Myxococcus hansupus: one gene and its partner. The protein of the gene in region 2 interacts with the protein of the main gene of each other region in a pairwise test. Links are inferred from orthologs where the notes say so. Each region holds a gene or a part of one and is shown on either strand. Other genes may lie near its edges.

What was found.
Region 1: the proteins of dnaB (region 2) and dnaA interact in binary tests that used the Escherichia coli proteins (3 or more experiments, as listed by UniProt). The link is inferred for Myxococcus hansupus from one-to-one orthologs.

What each region holds. Positions count from the first base shown.
Region 1 is NZ_CP012109.1:8,640,387-8,651,016, forward strand. What follows is about bases 4,031-6,860. They hold dnaA (chromosomal replication initiator protein DnaA), read right to left. Parts: upstream 6,207-6,860; coding sequence 4,854-6,206; downstream 4,031-4,853. Other genes in these bases: A176_RS34070 (HEAT repeat domain-containing protein), read right to left, coding at 4,031-4,716; A176_RS34080 (hypothetical protein), read right to left, coding at 6,467-6,784; A176_RS34085 (LysR family transcriptional regulator), read right to left, coding at 6,855-6,860. Also shown: A176_RS40375 (DUF2267 domain-containing protein), read left to right, coding at 1-611; A176_RS39465 (MXAN_5453 family MXYO-CTERM-anchored protein), read left to right, coding at 683-2,782; more of A176_RS34070, read right to left, coding at 2,905-4,030; more of A176_RS34085, read right to left, coding at 6,861-7,769; A176_RS34090 (SDR family NAD(P)-dependent oxidoreductase), read right to left, coding at 7,766-8,548; rpmH (50S ribosomal protein L34), read left to right, coding at 8,936-9,088; rnpA (ribonuclease P protein component), read left to right, coding at 9,101-9,526; membrane protein insertion efficiency factor YidD, read left to right, coding at 9,523-9,741; membrane protein insertase YidC, read left to right, coding at 9,791-10,630. UniProt on the Escherichia coli protein: Plays an essential in the initiation and regulation of chromosomal replication. Binds in an ATP-dependent fashion to the origin of replication (oriC) to initiate formation of the DNA replication initiation complex once per cell cycle.
Region 2 is NZ_CP012109.1:2,121,760-2,128,610, forward strand. The notes cover bases 242-3,069. They hold dnaB (replicative DNA helicase), read right to left. Parts: upstream 2,426-3,069; coding sequence 1,058-2,425; downstream 242-1,057. Other genes in these bases: thiD (bifunctional hydroxymethylpyrimidine kinase/phosphomethylpyrimidine kinase), read left to right, coding at 242-948; A176_RS08745 (LytR/AlgR family response regulator transcription factor), read right to left, coding at 2,495-3,069. Also shown: A176_RS08730 (gamma-glutamyl-gamma-aminobutyrate hydrolase family protein), read left to right, coding at 1-211; more of thiD, read left to right, coding at 208-241; more of A176_RS08745, read right to left, coding at 3,070-3,265; A176_RS08750 (sensor histidine kinase), read right to left, coding at 3,262-4,383; A176_RS08755 (acyltransferase family protein), read right to left, coding at 4,392-5,558; rplI (50S ribosomal protein L9), read right to left, coding at 5,731-6,174; rpsR (30S ribosomal protein S18), read right to left, coding at 6,202-6,591; rpsF (30S ribosomal protein S6), read right to left, coding at 6,643-6,851. UniProt on the Escherichia coli protein: The main replicative DNA helicase, it participates in initiation and elongation during chromosome replication. Travels ahead of the DNA replisome, separating dsDNA into templates for DNA synthesis.

The DNA of each region.
Region 1 (10,630 bases), 6.5 Mb from region 2 along the record:
GGCGCTTTCAGCGCATGGCTTGCTTCCCGCCCCGGGGCCCCAGCACGCGGGGGGCGAAGGGTGCCTGGGGGAGCGGGGGTGTCCACGCTCAGGGGAGACCCAAGCCCGACACCGAGGAGGCCACCGTCATGGCGAACATACGTGAGGAACAGGGAGCGGCAGGGGAGCGCCAGGGCGCTACGCCCAGCATCCAGGAGCAGCGCAGTGAGGCTCGCGCGACGCAGACCTACGTGCTCTTCCTGAAGGACCTCGAAGCGAACGCGGGCATCGTGCGCGAGCTCGCGGAGAAGGCCGCGCAGTCGGTGCTGTGCTTGTTGGAGCAGCGCCTCATGGACACCGAGGTGAAGCACCTGGAGGCCCAGCTCCCGCGCAAGGTGAAGGACTTGCTGAAGCGCTGTCCCCGGCACGAGGGCAAGGTGGCCAAGAAGTTCAAGCTGGAGCAGTTCCTCGCCATGGTGGCCGAGGAGCTCGACACCACGCCCAACGAGGCCGAGCGACTGGCGCGCGCCGTCTTCACCACGGTGCGTGAGCACATCAGCGAGGGCGAGGCGGACGACGTCATGGGACAGCTCCCCGCCGACCTGCGCGCGCTGTGGGTGCCGGAGGCCTGAGCCGGTGACCTCCGGCCGCGTCTGAACACGGTGATAGCCTGCCTTCCTTTGAATTCAGGGAGGCAGCATTCATGGCGGTCGCGGAACGGAAGTGGAGTGCGCGGGCATTCTGGCCCCGAGGCAGGGCGCTGGCGCTGGGGGTGCTCACGCTGGCCACGCCCGCGTGGGCGCAGTTGCCCGACTACCACCTGGAGCTCCAGGTGCGGACGAACCTGCTGGGGAACGCGTCCGGCGCGTACAACGTGGGGCCGGGCAACCTGCTCTCGGGCAGCTACCAGATTCCCATCAGCGCGGATGGGCAGATTGCCTTCCGGCTGGCCATCACCCCCGAGGGGCGCTCCGCCGTGTGGTGGGGGCACGGTGGCATGGGGAGCCGCATCTACCTGCTGCCCCAGTTGGGTGAGGATGCCCGGACGGGGGACCCGGGGGTGAATTCGCAGGGGGACATCGCGTTCGCGGTGACGTGGGCTTCGCCGGCGACCCAGAACGGCATCTACCTGTTGAACGTCGCCTCGCCGGAGCAGGTGCGCATCATCCGGGGGCCTCCGGGGGCCTCGGATTGGAGCAGCCTGTGGCTCAACGAGGCGGGGCAGATTGGCTTCCGGGCCACGTACAGCGGCGTGGGCCGGGCCTACGCCATCGCGAACGAGCGGCCGGATGGCACCTTCTCGACGACCATCGTGGCCGCTGAGCAGACGGTGGACCCCGGCAGCCCCTACCAGTTCCTGTACTCGCCGACGCTGAACGACCTGGGACAGATGGCGGGCGTGGGCGATGTCGCGACGGCGTCGTCGGAGTTCTTCCAGGACCTGCGCATCTTCGAGCCGGATGGGATGTCGTCACGGCTCATCGCGCAGTCTCGGGGGCGTGACGCGACGTCACCGGTGTACCGCTTCGCGTCGGTGGCGCCCGCGCTGAACAACATGGGGCAGGTGGCGTTCCTGGGGACGGCTCGCAACGCCCAGAGTGGCAACGTCACCACGCTGTGGCTCTGGGATGGGGCCGCGCTGCGCGTGCTCGCGCAGGACGGCGTGGGCGACATCCGGACGTTGGAGTTCTTCGCGCCCGATATCAACGACACCGGCTGGGTGGTCTTCCGCGCCATTGACTCCGCGAACATGCGAGCGGTGTGGGTGAGCGATGGACAGTCGCTGAAGCGCGTGGCGACCGAGCACGACATCGTGTCCTCGGATTTGGGGCCGGCGCGCATCGACCAGGAGACGCCGTCGAACCCGGTGTTCGGGGGTCTGGTCAGCATCAACGGGCGGGGAGAAATCTCGCTGGCCGCGGGCCTGGCACCGCCGGACAACGACCAGGTGGAGTGGGGCACCGCCGTGTTCATCGCGCGGCCGGTTGTTCCGCAGCAGGACGGTGGTACTGGGGGCCCGGATGGGGGTCCCGGTCCGGGTGTGGATGGTGGCGTGGATGGCGGTCCGGGGGAGCCTGATTCCGGCGTGGACGGTGGGCCTGGGCCCGGCGTGGATGGCGGGCCGGGGGAGCCTGATTCCGGCGTGGACGGTGGTCCCGGTCCTGGCGTCGATGGCGGCGTGGATGGTGGTCCTGGTGAGCCGGACTCGGGCGTGGACGGTGGTCCCGGCCCGGGCGTCGATGGCGGTGTAGATGGCGGTCCTGGTGAGCCGGACTCGGGCGTGGACGGTGGTCCTGGGCCCGGCGTGGACGGTGGTCCGGGCGAGCCTGACTCCGGCGTGGACGGTGGGCCCGGCCCGGGCGTCGACGGTGGGCCGGGTGAGCCGGACGCAGGTGTCGACGGTGGTCCTGGGCCCGGCGTCGATGGTGGCTCGGGTGATCCGGATGCCGGCGCCGACGGTGGTCCCGGCCCTATCGTCGACGGTGGTGCCGGTGAGGATCCGGATGCGGGAACGGATCCGGATGCAGGTTCGGGTGAAGATCCAGATGCAGGTCCTGGAACAGAGAACGACGCGGGTCCGGGTGAAGAGCCGGGCGCGGACGCCGGCTCCGGGGAGGAGCCGCAGTCCGACGCTGGCGCGGACGCTGGTCCCGGCCAGCCTCAGGACTCGGGAACCTCGCCGCCGCCGCCTCCCGCCGACAGCGGTTGTGGTTGCCAGTCCTCGTCTCCTTCGGCCGCACTGCCTTGGATGCTCGTGGGCCTGATGCGAGCCGTCATCGGCCGCCGCCGTAAGGCGGAGTAGTCGCTGGAGCATCAAGGGGCGCCGGGCCAGAGCATCGGTCCGGCGCCCTGCCTTGCTCACCCAGCAGCGCCTCCATTTCGCGCAGGTGCGGCGCTGCGAGCGGTCATCGTCAGTGCCCCGCCCTACTCACCCAGCAACGCCGCCGCCAACTCCCGCACCTTCGAGGACGCGTCGTGCTCAGCGGCATCACGAAGCAGTGCCTGCGCCGGGGCATCCACATGCTTCACGGCGCCCAGGACCCGGACCACCTCCATGCGCACGGACACGTTCCGCTCCGTTCGCAACACCGTGGCCAGTGCCTCCAGGTGCGCCCCGACGACTCGGTGAGCAAGCGCCTTCACCGCGTTCGCGCGCACGTGCGCACTCGAATCCTTCAGCATCATCTGGTCGAGCAACGCGTCCGCCGGAGCCCCGGGAAGGGCCCGCAGCGCATCCGTGGAGGCACCGCGCACGGTCGCATCGGGATGAAGCATCGCTGACCTCACGTAGGTCATCCCAGTCGGTGAACCCGCCCGAGCAAGCGCTGCCAGACACACCCTTGGACCCGGAGTCCCCGAGCGGCAGTACCGCAGCAGTTCGTCCACCAGCGCCTTGCTCCGGCCCGGCTCCGCCAACGCGAGCCCCTTCGACAGCGCTCCCATCGACAGTGCCGTCGCATCCCTCACGTTCGCGTCAGGTGCCTCCTCCAACGCACGGCTCAGCGCGTCCGCGAGCAACAAAGAGGGATGCTCCATCGTCCCCACGGCGCGAACCGCCTGCGCGCGAATCCCAGGGCGAACGCTCGGTGCTTCGAGCACCGACATCAGCGCCCGTTGCGCGTCCGGCGTTCCCGCGCGGGCGAGCGCCGCCACCATCCGCTCCGAGAGCGCTTCCTCCATTTTCCCCTGCCGGAGCAACTCCGCGGCCCGGTTCACTTCCGTGGAGTCATGGCGGAACAGCATTGCCAGCCGTTCCGGCGTCGCCTCCCGGGCGTTGCGCGTCGCCATCAACCGAATCAACGTCTCCCCACGCAGAGGCACGGGACCCGGCTTCAACTTCGCCACGGAGTCCGTCAGCCGCTCGGCCTGCAACACGGTCCGAGCCACATGGAACGGCCTCAACGATGAAAGCTGATAGTCGACCCCCACGTTGAGCAACGCCACCCGCGTCTCCTCCCGACTCCGCGGAGCCCCCTCCTCCCCTCCCCCCCACTCCACCACGTCCGAGCCCGCCGCCTCCTTCACGTGTCCGTCCGTGAAGAGCGTGAAGGCCAGGTGCCCCTGCAGCCGAGGCGTCACCGGCGGCGCGGCTCGCAGATACCGCCGCTTCGTCTTCACGTAGGTGTTCGCGCTGCCACCGGCGCGGTACTCGGATTCGAAGTCACCTCGAGTGTCCGACTCCTCCGTGCTCCAGCGCGCGCCGTCCTCCGCCACGAACTGTGTCGCCGCGAGCAGCCGTCGCACGAGCCGCCGGGCCGTCATGTCCTGCGCGGCATCGAAGTGCACCGCCACCACCTGGCCACGCGCATCCTGGGCCACATAGAACGGCCGCTCGAACATGACCTCGAGCGCCCGCGGCTCACCGCCCGCGAGCTCCACCCGAGTGGGCACGATGAGTCCCGCGAACAGGTGCTGTTCTCCCTCCACTCCCAGGTATGTGAGCTCGAACAGGCCACTCCAGCCGGTGTGGATCAGTGTGCGTGCCCCCGCCACCGGCTGCGTGCTGGTCCGGACGTCCAGGTCGAACGTGTAACGGAGCCGGTGCCCCACGGTGAGCACGCGCTCCGAACCCTTCACCCCCTGACGGAGGTCCTCGGGCTGAGGCGAAGACGCCGCCGTGTCCCGTGGCATCCCTGGCGTCGGCGCACGCGCGTCGGGGGAGCCCGCACGCCACAGGCCGATGACGCCCACCAGGACGGCGAGCAGCAGCACCAGGCTCTTGAGGCGCGAACTCACTCCCTCGGATACGTGCCCGCGAAGGAATCCTGGCTGCTGGAATCCACGAATGACACAGGGCTCCAGCCGTTTCACGGAGACTTGCGCCTCCACGCGTCACGGCGAGCCGTCTGCTTTGAAACAACGCTACGGCTGTTTCACGGATGGCCGAGCTTCAACTCCAGCTCGGCCAACTCACGCTGCACGGTGGCATCCGTCAGTCGCAGACCCTCCATCTTGCGCACCGCGGAGATGACGGTGGAGTGGTCCTTGCTGAAGCGCGCGGCGATCTCCGGGAAGGAGCTCTTCGTCAGCTTGCGGCTGAGATACATGGCCACCTGCCGCGCATGGGCCAGGGCCTTGTGGCGGCGGTCTTCCTTCAGCGATTCGACGGTGACCTTGTAGAAGCGGGCCACCTCGCGCTGGATGGACTCCACGTCCACCGCGCTCTGAGCGGGGAGGATGTCGCGCAGCACCTGCGACGCGAACTCCTCCGTCACCGGCTGACGCGTGAGGCTGTGCACGGCGGACAGCTTCACCAGCGCGCCTTCCAGCTCGCGCACGTTCTTCTGGATGTGCTTGGCGATGAAGTGCGCCACCGAGTCCGGCAGGTCCAGGTTCTCCGCCACGGCCTTCTTTTGAAGGATGGCGACCCGCGTCTCGTAGGTGGGCTCGCGGATGTCCGTCATCAGGCCCATGGCGAAGCGGCTGCGCAGCCGGTCCTCCAGGCCCGGAATCTCCGCGGGCACGGTGTCGCTGGTGAGGACGATGGCCTTGTTCAGCTCGTAGAGCGTGTTGAAGGTGTAGAAGAACTCCTTCTGCGTCTCCTCGCGCTTGCCCAGGAACTGGATGTCGTCGATGAGGAGCACGTCGCACTCCTCACGGAACTTGCGGCGGAAGTCCGCCATGCGGTGTTCGCGGACGCTCTCCACGTACTCGTTGGTGAACTGCTCGCTGGAGAGGAACACCACGCGCTGGGACGGGTCGCGTTCCCAGATGAGGTTGCCCACCGCCTGGAGCAGGTGCGTCTTGCCCAGGCCCGTGCCGCCATAGATGTAGAGCGGGTTGTAGTGGTGGCCCGGCTTGTCGGCCACGGCCTGCGCGGCGGCGGCGGGGAGCTGGTTGCTGTCCGCCACGACGAAGGTGTCGAAGGTGAAGCGCCCGTTCAGCCGCGAGGGCCGGGTGGCGCTCGCCTTGACTGCGGGTACGGGCGGAAAGTGGGGATCCGGCTCCAGGCCTTCCACCACTTCGTACGCGATGGAGACCAGCCCCTCGCCCATCCGGGCAATCTGCGCGTCCAGCAAGGGGCGGTAGTGGTCATCCACCCAGTCGCGGAAGAAGCGGTCCGGAACGCCCATCACCAGGGCGCCGTCACGCACCTCCAACGGGCGCATCCGCTCCAGCCATCTCAGCGCGTAGTCGAACTTCTCCTGGCGGATGCCATCGAGCATCCGAGCCCAGAGAATTCCAGCACTTGGGAGGGGGGTGGCGGCTTGGGCGAGGGCGTTCACGCGTGTCTCAAACGTGCAAAAGCAGGGGGAACAACGGGCGTTCGGCCGTGCTAACAGACGGTTCCAGGTGGATCAAGCAACCGGCCAAAACCGCCGCCACCTCAAGGGTTTTTCCGGACACGGCGGATCCACTGGGGACGTACCTGGTGGGCACGGTTGTGGATCCTGCCCTCCCCTACCCCCACCACTGGGGGATGGATCCACCCGACTTGACTGTGAGTGTGTTCCGCAAAGCCGAACGACTTTGCATGCCCATCACGTCACGACGACCGAGAGCGCGGCTGCTTCCCGAGCCTCGCGACGTAGACGAGGTACAGGGCGAGGCAGCCCACGGGCACCAGATGCCACGCGTTCGACAGCCACGAGGCGCGCAGCCGGTAGCCCATGATGAGCAGCGCCGCGGTCGCGCCCGAGATGCCGGGCAGAAGCCACATGCAGGTGTTCAGGATGTTCGTGTGTCCGCGCGACAGGTCGCGGGTGTTCATCGTGCCGGCCGCGGAGAACACCACCAGCATGAACTGCATGAAGGCGAGCACCACCTGCGCCGCCACACCCACCACCAGAACCGTCATCGACATCGACCGAGAACTCCCTGCCGGACATTCTACATGAGGCGTCCGTGCTGTCTTCCCGGCGCCGCGCGCGGGCTCAGCCGTCGGCGAGCCGCTGACCCTCGAGGTACGCGTCGAACATCTCCGTGAGGGCGCTGACCACGGCGCGGACGCGGGGCACCTTGCGGAGCTCCTCGTGCATCACCAGGCAGAAGGTGAGCGAGGGGCCAGGCGTTTCCAGCCGCACGCGCTCCAGGCCCCGTTGCTCATCCACCGCGCCAATCGCGCCGATGACGAGCCCCATGCCCGCGCGCGCGGCGTGCATCCGGGCCGCGACGGAGTTGGTGCGCAGGGGGAAGCGGTGCGCGCCGCGCTGGAGGAGCCAGTCCGTCATGCAGGGCCGGCGCCCCACGTACTCGTCGACGATGAAGTCATGCGCGGAGAAGTCCGCGTCGGCCAGCTTCCGTGAAGGCAGGTGCTGGTCCAGGTAGTCACGGCTGGCGAAGAGGCCGGAGACGATGTCACCCAGCGGCTTCTCGATGAGGACGGGGGATGCGTCGGAGCGGGTGCGCGCGCCGACTGGGGAGATGGCGCGCAGGCCGATGTCCGCCTCGCGGGTGGAGAGGTCGGCGTAGCGCTGCTCGGTGACGATTTCGACGTGGATTTCCGGATGGACCCGCCGCACGCGGACGGCGGCCTCGGCGATGTAGGGCGCGAAGCCGTCGGACACGGAGACGCGCACCGAGCCCGCGAACGGAGACGCGGCGGCGTCGCGAACGCGGGCGGCCAGGGCATGCTCGAACTGCTCGGCCATCCGGGCCAACTCCTCCGCCTCGGGCTCCAACCAGACACCGCGCGCGGTGCGGTGGACCAGCGTGCGGCCCAGGTCCTCCTCCAGCTTGCCGATGCGCCGCATGACGGTCGACGCGGAGAGGCCCAGGCGCACGCCCGCCGCGAGGAAGCTTCCATGCCGGCGCAGCTCGAGGAGCAGCCGGTAGTCGTCCCAGCTCATGGGGCGAGTGTCGCGGGTGTGGGCCGCGGTGCAAACATCCGCGCGCCCAGGCGGGCGACGAGCGCGCGCGGGAAGAGCCTCCCAAAGGCGGTGAGCAGGCGGTTGCCGCTCCCGTGGATGACAGAGGCGCGGCCCTGGGCGAAGGCCTCCAGGCCCAGGCGCACGACGTCCTCGGGCCGGGCTTTGTGCTTCTGCTGCTCCAGCCCGACGGCGCGGTCGAAGAAGGCCGTCTCCGTCTGCCCCGGGTTCAAGCACAGCACTCGCACGCCGCGGGGCTGGTACTCACCCCAGAGGGCTTCCGAGAAGCTGAGGACGAAGGCCTTGGTCGCGCCGTAGACGGCCATGTACGGCGTGGGCAGGTAGGCCGCGATGGAGGCGACGTTGATGACGCCGCCCTGGCGCAGGGTGATGCCGTCGATGAACAGGTGGGTCAGATCCACGAGCGCGCTCACGTTGAGGGCCACCTGGCCATGCTGCTCCTCGAACGGGAGCGACTCGAAGGGGCCGTAGCGGCCGAAGCCCGCGTTGTTGATGAGCACGTCCACCGCGAACCCCCGGGCCACGACGGCGTCGTGGATCCGCTTGGGAGCGCTGGGCTCGGCCAGGTCGAACGCGAACACATGGGCGTTGCCCAGCTCGGCCGCCAGGGACTGGAGCTTCGCCTCGCCGCGAGCGACCAGGAGGAGCGTCGCGCCCCGCCGGGACAGCTCCCTCGCGAAGGCTTCGCCAATGCCCATGGACGCACCGGTGATGAGGACCGTCTTTCCGTGAAAGTTCATGGCCAAGGCTGTAGCCCCCGTCCGGATGCGCAACCACGCAAATCCCTGGAGACCTCTTTTGCAGAAACGCAAAGCCAACAGGGCCAGGTCCCCTGCCCGCCCAGCCGCCGCCGTGGAAAAGCGCCCAGGAAACAGACGGCTGCGCTGTTCGTGATTAAACTGCCGCCGCCGTGCGTTGGGCGGTGGTCGTCACCGTCAGTATTCCCCAGACCTTCACGCACCTACCCCCGTGCGGGCCATTTGGCCGCCGCGGAGGTGGGCTCTCGGGTGGGCCTGGGTGATCCAACGTTGACTTACCCTGGAAATGGGGGTACGGACCCGCCCCTTTCCTCAGTTCAGGTCGCGCCGGAGCGGTAGGAGGCGCCGCCACCATCAAGGAGTCGAGCCGTGTCCAAGCGCACGTACCAGCCGTCGAAGGTCCGCCGCAATCGCGCCCACGGGTTCCGCAAGCGGAACGCCACCAAGGGCGGCCGGGATGTCCTCAAGCGTCGTCGTGCGAAGGGCCGTAAGCGGCTCGTCGTGTCCGCTCCCAAGAAGTAGGCGAGTTCGCTTGTGAGGGCCGAGGGTGCGACGCCGGGCGAGTCCCACCCGGCAGACCAGCGCTTCCCCAAGGCCCTGCGCCTGCTTCAGCGGCGCGAGTTCCTCGAGGTCCAGGAAGGCGGGCAGAAAGTCCCTTCGGACTGCCTCCTGGCCCTCGTGAAGCGCAATGGCCGACCGTACTCCCGTGTTGGCCTCACCGTGTCGAGCAAGGTGGGCAACGCTGTCGTCCGTGCGCGCTTGCGGCGCGTCTTGCGAGAACTCTTTCGCAAGCGCCGCGCGCAATGGCCCGTCGGTTTGGACGTCGTCTTGGTGGCGCGCTCTTCCGCGAAGGATTCTTCCTTTCCGGCGCTCGCGCGGGCCTTTGATGGTGTCACCCGGAAGCTCCAACGGCTTCCGCGGGCAGTGGAGACGAAGCCGAAGAAAGAGCCTCCAGCATGAGCCCGCTCGCCTTCGTCATCTCGCTGCCCATCCGTTTCTACCGGAAGTTCCTCGGACCGTTGCTCCCTCGGGTGTGCCGGTTCCACCCTTCGTGCTCCACCTACGCCATGGAGGCGCTGGAGAAGCACGGCGGCCTCAAGGGGTCGTGGCTCACGCTCTGGCGGCTCCTTCGCTGCCAGCCCTTCCACCCCGGCGGTATCGACCCGGTGCCGTGACGAGGGGTTCCACCCATTGCCGCCCTCTCCCTCGCGGAGGGGGGAGTCTATGAACGATCCGCTCTCGCCCCAGTCGAACGATTCGCAGAAGCGACTGCTAGCGGCCCTGGCCCTCTCGTTCGCGGCCACTGCTGTCTACACCTTCTTCTTCGCTCCCACCCCGCCCGGCTCGGAAACCCCCGATGCGGGCATCGTCGCCACGGCGAGCCCCGACGCAGGCTCCGGCCAGCCCGCCGTGCAGCCGCCAGCGGGAACTCCCGGCGAAGGGACGGAAACCGCCGCCGCGGAGGCCCCGCCTCCGGCGCGCAAGGCGGAACTGCTCCGTGACGAGTCCGTCTACACCTTCTCCTCCGAGGGCGCCGGCCTCACCGCCGCCGTGCTCAAGGGCGCGAAGATGCGGGAGCAGCAGGAACTCTCCGTCGCCCAGGGCTTTCAGAAGCTGGTCGGCAAGGAGATTCCGCCCGCGCCGCAGATGGACCTGGCGCGCCCCACCCCGGGCCAGCCGCTGCCGCTGTCCGTGGCCATCACCGGCACCAGCCCGCTGCCCGCGGACCTGAACTACGCCATGGACGAAGGCGCCCCTGGCAGCGCCGACGGCGTCACCTTCACCGGCCGCCGTGGCCCGTGGGAGGTCGTGAAGACGCTGAAGTGGCCCAAGGACGGCTTCGAGCTGTCCTACACCATCCAGGTGCGCAACACCTCCGGCCAGCCGCAGAGCGGTGAGCTGCAGGTGAACCACAACCGCGCCATCGACCCCAACTTCGAGCACGCGCCGTCCTTCTTCGGCGGCGTGGGCAACCTGAGCCGCTCCGCGTGCTGGGTGGGTGACAAGCTCCAGAAGATGAACCCGGGCGACGACCACCCGGACGCCGAAGACGTCCGCGGCCCG
Region 2 (6,851 bases):
CTCCACGCATCACCAGTCGGTGCGCAGCGTGGGCAAGGACGTGGTCATCACGGCGGTGGCTCCGGACGGCGTGGTGGAGGCCATCGAGTCCACGGTGCACGTCTTCGCCTTGGGCGTGCAGTGGCACCCCGAATACATGTCGACGACCATTCCGGTGCACGTGGGACTCTACAAGTCGTTCGTGCAGAAGGCGCGCGAGCACCGCCGGTGAGCCCTCGCGTCCTGCTGTTGGCGGGCCTGGAGCCCACGGGCAGGGCGGGGTTGCTGGCGGACGTGGCCGCGGTGCGCGCGCTGCGAGGGCAGCCGGTGGCGGTGCCCTCCGCGCAGACGGCGCAGGGGACGCGGACCTTCACCTGGACGGCCTCTCCGCCGCGCGTGTTGACGGCGCAGGTGGTGGCCGCGCTGGAGCTGGGGCCGCTGCACGCGGTGAAGTGCGGCATGGTGCCGGCCCGCGCGCAGCTCGCGGCCGCGCAGGCGGCCCTTTCGGGCACCGACCCCTGGTGGGTGGTGGACCCCGTGGTGCGCACGTCGCGGGGCGAGCCCCTGACGCGCCTGTCCGCGCGTGCCTACTTGTCCCTGGCGGGACCTCGCGTGGTGCTCACGCCGAACCTGGATGAGGCCGGGTGGCTGCTGGGGCGGCCGGTCGCGCGCACCGTGGCGGAGGCCGCGGAAGCCGCCGAGTCGCTGGCACGCCATGGCTTTGGCGCGGTGCTGGTGAAGGGCGGGCACCTGCCGGACACGCAGGGACTGGCGGATGTGCTGGCCACTCCAGGCCGCGTGCGGGTGCTGGAAGGAAAGCGGTTGGCGCGCTCACCCGGGCGGCGTGGAACAGGCTGCCGGTTGGCCTCCGCGCTGGCCACGGAGCTGGGCCGGGGACGCACGATGGAGACGGCGGTGCGCTCCGCCCGGGCGCTGGTGGTCCGTTACCTGCGGACAGGCTCGGAGTAGGGCGAAGCCCGTGCCGCGGGAGGCTCGCGGTGGGTTGGACGCGGCTCGGCGCTCCTGAGGGCCCGCGCTGGGCGCATGGGGTGCGCGCCAGCGTGGACCGAAGCGGCCGTCAGTCCGTGCGTTGGCGGCTCTCGAAGCGCGTGTACTCGGCCAGGAACACCAGGTCGATGGAGCCGATGGGGCCGTTACGCTGCTTGGCGACGATGAGCTCCACGGGAATCACGGTGCTCGACTGTTGCGCCGGCTGCCCGTCGGGGCCCTCTTCAGACGTCTCACGGTGGATGAACATCACCACGTCGGCGTCCTGCTCGATGGAGCCGGACTCACGCAGGTCGGACAGCAGGGGCTTGCCGTCCTTGCGGTCCTCCACCTTTCGGCTGAGCTGACTGAGCGCGATGATGGGCACCTCCAGCTCCTTGGCGAGCTGCTTCAGCGCGCGGGAGATTTCGGCGACCTCCAACTGGCGGCTCTCCACCTTGCCCTTCTGGTGCATGAGCTGGAGGTAGTCGATGACGATGAGCGACAGGCGTGGGTCGCGCTGCTTCACGCGGCGGGCCTTGGCGCGCAGGTCGAACGGGGACAGACCGCCGGAGTCGTCGATGTAGATGGGCGCGTTGTAGAGCGCGCCCGCCATCTCCTGGAACTTCTCCTCGTCGTGCGGCGTCAGGCGGCCGCCGCGCAGCTTCTTCATGTCCACGCGCGCGGTGGAGGCCAGCAGACGCATCAGCAACTGGTCGGCGGGCATTTCGAGGCTGAAGATGCCGACGGCCTTGTTCTCCTTCAGCGCCGCGTGCACCGCGATGTTCATCGCGAAGGACGTCTTCCCGATGCCGGGACGCGCCGCGAGGATGATGAGCTCGCCGGCGTGCAGGCCGGTGAGCTGGTTGTCCAGGTCGATGTAGCCGGTGGACAGGCCCGTGATGCCCGTGGCCGCCGCCTTCATCTTGTCGAGCAGATCGAGCGTGTGCTCCATCAGCTCGCTGACCGGGCGCAGGTCGCCCTCGCGCTTCTTCTCCGCGAGGAGGAACACCTTGCGCTCGGCTTCGTCGAGCAGGACCTCCAGCTCGCCCGTCTCCTGGCTGGCGAGGTCTTGAATCTCCTTGCCCGCCTGGGCCAGGCGGCGGCGGATGGCCTGGTCCTTGACGATCTGCGCGTACTGGACCGCGTTGGACGCGATGGGGACCACCTGGTCCAGCCGCATCAGGTAGGCCGGGCCGCCCACCGACACGAGGTGGCCCAACACCTTCAGCTCCTCGGCCAGCGTCAGGTGGTCCACCTGTCGCGACTGGCCGTCGAGCTTGAGCATCGCCTCGAAAATCTGGGCGTGCGCGGGGCTGGAGAAGTCCTCGGGGTGGACGACCTCGCCCACCGCGGCGATCAGCGTGTTGTCCGCCAGCACGGCGCCCAACACCGCGCGCTCGGCGGCGAGGTCCTCGTGGACCTTCCGACCCTCTCTGAACTCGTGGACATTCTCCATGGCGGCTCGCCCACTCTACAGGCAGGGCTGACACAGCCAAGTTTTGCTACAAAGCTGTAGCACGGACGCCTACCCCTCGAGTCCCCACCGCTGGAGGAACGCTTCACGCCACGTGCGGCTGAGGACGACCGAGCTGCCATCCTTGAGGACGAGGATGCCGTCTCCGTGCGTCCAGGGCTCCAAGCGGGCCACGGCGTCCAGGTTGACGATGTCGCCCCGGTGGACCCGTACGAAGCGCGTGGGGTCCAGCCGCTCCTCCAGGCTTCGGAGCGTCTGACGCACCAGGTGCTCGCCCTGGGCGGTGTGGAGCCGGACGTACTTGTCCTCCGAGGACAGGCGCCAGACGTCCGTCAGGCGCAGCGGCACCCAGGCCTCGCCCGCCTTCACCACCAGTCGCTCCAGCGGGCGGCTCGAGGGCGCCCGGCCCAGGTCGGCCAGGAGGGCCTGGAGGCGCGCTGTCTCCGGCAGGCCACCTTGGAGCACGGTGTAGGCGCGCTCCAGCGCGCGGGCGAAGCGCTCCGCGTCGTAGGGCTTGAGGAGGTAGTCCACGGCTTGCGCTTCGAAGGCGGCGACGGCGAAGGCGTCGTAGGCGGTGGAGAAGATGACGGCGGGGCATTGCTCGGGGCCCAGTGCCTCCAGCACTTCGAAGCCGGTGAGGCCGGGCATCTGCACGTCGAGCACCAGCAGGTCCGGCCGTAGCGCCGCCACGCGGTTCAGCGTCTCCGTCCCGTCCGAAGCCTCGCCCTCCAGCACGAAGCGCGCGTCGTCCGCGAGCAGGCGCTTCACCTTGGCGCGGGCGGGCGCTTCGTCATCCGCCACCAGGACCCGGAAGCGCGTCATGGCGCGGCCTCCCGAGGCAGCAACAGCGCCACGCGCGCACCGCCCTCGGGGCCTTGGCCTCGCTCCAGTCGGGCACGTCCGTCGTGGAGCAGCGCGAGGATTCGCTCCAGGTGCGCCAGCCCCACGCCGGTGCCCGACGCGGGGGAGCGGCTCCCGAAGCCCCGGCCCGTGTCCTCCACTTCCAGCCTCCAGTCGGGCCCGTCCTCGCGGGCGCGGATGCGGACCTCCAGCGGCTCCGTCCGATCCTGGTTGTGCTTCACGGCGTTGTCCACCAGCGCTTGCAGCGCGAAGCATGGCACCTGCACCTGCTCCAGCCCCGGGGCCACCTCCCAGCGCACACAGACGCGTTCACCGAAGCGCGCGGCCAGCAGCGCCACGAAGCGCGCGGCCTGGGTGCGTTCCTCCGCCAGCGTCCAGGTGGCCTCACGCCGCTCCAGGCTGGCGCGCAGCAGTCCGCCCAGGTCGCTGAGCAGCCGGTCCGTGCGCGCGAGGTCCTCGTACATCACCGCGCTCACGGTGTTCAGCGCGTTGAAGAGGAAGTGCGGGTGCAGTTGGCCCGTGAGGGCCTGGAGCTGGGCGGCGCGCAGCTCGCCCTCCAGGGACGCCTCGCGCAGCGCGCGGTCCTGCCGCTCCTTCCACGCCGTGAACAGGCTCACGAAGGTGGCGCCCAGACTGTAGGAGAGGAGGTCCTTCATCGCCTCCATGGGGATGCGAAAGGCCATCGCCCCATAGTCGTACGGGCCCCAGTCGAACAGCGCGTAGAGCCCCTGCCGCGTTACCGCCATCAGCACGATGTGCGCGCTGGTGAAGAGCAGGAAGGCCACCGCGTGGATGCCCAGGAACCGCCCCCAGCCCACGCGAGGGCCCGGCGCGTTGATCACCGCCGTGAAGAGGATGGGCAGCACCAGCCACGCGCCAAGTGCCCCCGTGAGCTCCCAGACGAAGGGGCGCAGCCCCGGCACGGTGCCCCCCTCCGCGAGGATGTTGAGGCACACCGTGAGCCCCAGGAGCAGCCCCAGGGCCACGCAGAAGCCCAGCAACGCCAGCGCGGGACGCGCGTGGATGCGAGGCCACTGCCACGAAGCCACGATGGAAGCCTGGGACGAGGGAGTCGGCATGGATGGACTCACCCAGTATGCACCGGGCTCGCGGCCCGAGCGGGCACCCGCGACGCCGCGCGCGCCGTCATCCCGAAGCACGCTCGCAGCCAGGGCACGCGGGCCACCGCCAGGCACAGCCCCCACGTGAGCAAGAACGACACCGTCAGCACCGCGAGGAAGAGCGTCCACGGGCCCATCGTCCACGTGAGCAGCGCGAAGCCGACGACGACGATGACCGTCTGGTGGAGGATGTAGAACGGATAGGCCAGCTCGCGCGCGTGTCGGAGCCATGGCCGCCGGTCATGGATGCAGGCTCGCGCCCAGGCCAGCGCCGTCAGCATGACGAACCACTGAAGCGCGGTGCGTCCCAGCGTCTCCGGAATGAAGGGGAACTCGTTCGGCGGCACCATGATGGCGAAGACCACCGCGCTCGCCCCCAGCAGCGCCTTGCGCCGCGACATGAGGTGCTCCCAGACGCGCGGACACCGGCCCAGCAGATGGCCGCTCAGGAAGAACAGGCCGTAGTGGATGAACGCCCTCGGGTCGTCGAGGAGCGCATGCGTGTGGGGGAAGTCCCGCAGCAGCACCTCGTTGAGCGCGAGCGGCAGGAACCCCCAGGCCACGTTCCACCCCCGGCACAGCCACGCCTCGGCCTTTGCGAGCCAGGCCTGCCCGGGGCCCGTGCGGAGCAGCGCGAACAGGGGCAGCGCGAGCAGGCAGTAGACGAAGAGGTAGGCGACGAACCAGAGGTGGTGCCAACTGAAGCTGCCGGCGGGGTAGGGCACGAAGCCGAACACGGACGGATAGAAGTCCGCGTAGCTTCCCTCGAACGTCCCGCGCTGGAGCCGCTCCACGTAGATTTGCGGCGGCACCACCACGAACATGCCGAAGACCAGCGGCCCCAGGAGCCGCTTCACGCGGTCCTTCGTGAAGGTGCCCAGCGAGCGCCGCCGCAGGGCGAACGCGGTGCCCAGGCCGGAGATGCACATCAGCAACGGCATGCGCAGGTGGTGCAGCACCTCCATGGGCGGCTCCAGCCAGGGCAGGGCCTGCGGGCTCTTCACGTGCCAGCCCCAGGTGTTGAACATCATCCCCGTGTGGAACAGGTGCAGCAGGAGGATGCACACGACCCGGAGCCAATCCAGGTCGGGGCGGTGGGCATCGGGCGTGTGCGGCGCGGCGGTGGTGGGCATTCGGGCGGCTCCCTCCGCACCGACATAGGCACCCCGCGCGCATCACCCCACGCGTTTGTCGCCAGCCGGACCGGCGGGGGCGCGAGCCGGAGCGGGACAGGGGCCCAAATGGAAAGGCCGCCCGGGTCTCCCCGGACGGCCTCACCGAACAACGTCGAGTCTCGACGGAGGATTACTCCGGCAGGACCTCGAGCTTGATCTTCGCGACCACGTCGCGGTGCAGGCGCAGCTCCACCTCGTAGTTGCCCAGGGCCTTGATGGGCTCGGGCAGGTGGATGTGGCGGCGGTCGATGCTCTGACCCTCGGCGGCAACCGCCTCCGCGATGTCCAGCGCCGTGACGGAGCCGAACAGCTTGTCCTGATCGCCGACGCGGCGCTTGATGGCGACCTTGATGGCGCCAATCTTCTTCGCCTGCTCCTCGGCCGCGCCCTTCAGCTTGGCGTTCCGAGCGGCGATGACCGCCTTCTCGTGCTCCAACTGACGGAGGTTCTGCTCGCTGGCCAGAACCGCCTTCTTGCGGGGCAGGAGGAAGTTGCGGCCGAAGCCGTCCTTCACGGTGACGAGTTCCCCGGACTTGCCCAGGTTCTCGATGTCCTCACGCAGAATGACCTTCATGTTCAGTCTCCTGTGCGGACCGGCGGACTAGCCGACCACCGCGTTGTAGGGGAGGAGCGCGATGCCGCGGGCGCGCTTGATGGCCACCGCCACTTCGCGCTGGTGCTTGGCGCAGTTGCCGGAGATGCGGCGGGGGATGATCTTGCCGCGCTCGGTGACGAAGTACTTCAGCGTCGCCTGGTCCTTGAAGTCCACCGACGCGTTCTTCTCCGCGCAGAACCGGCAGACCTTCTTGCGGCCGAAGCCACGGCCACCGCCGCGCTTGTCGTCGTCACCACCCATACCGCCGCCGCGGTCGCCGCGATCACCACCGCGGTCACCCCGGTCACCACCACCGCGCGAACCACCACCGCCGAAGCCACCACCGCTGCGGGCGGCGGGGGCAGAGGCCGTCTTGCTATCCGTTCCGTTGCTCATGAGCGTTCTCGTATCCTGGAATGGTCTCTAACGAATGGACCCAGAAGGCCTTCAGGCCTCCTCGGACGACTCCTCGTCGGAATCGCCGCCCTGCTCCTCGGAACCCTCGGAGCGGAAGCCGCCCTCGCGCTCCGGAGAGGCACCCGGACGGGTCTCCTCGACGTCGCCAGCCAGCTTCACGTCCTCGAGCACCGGACGCGTCTCGGGGTCCACCTCGTCCGCGATCTTCACGGAGATGTAGCGGGTGACCTCGTCCAGGT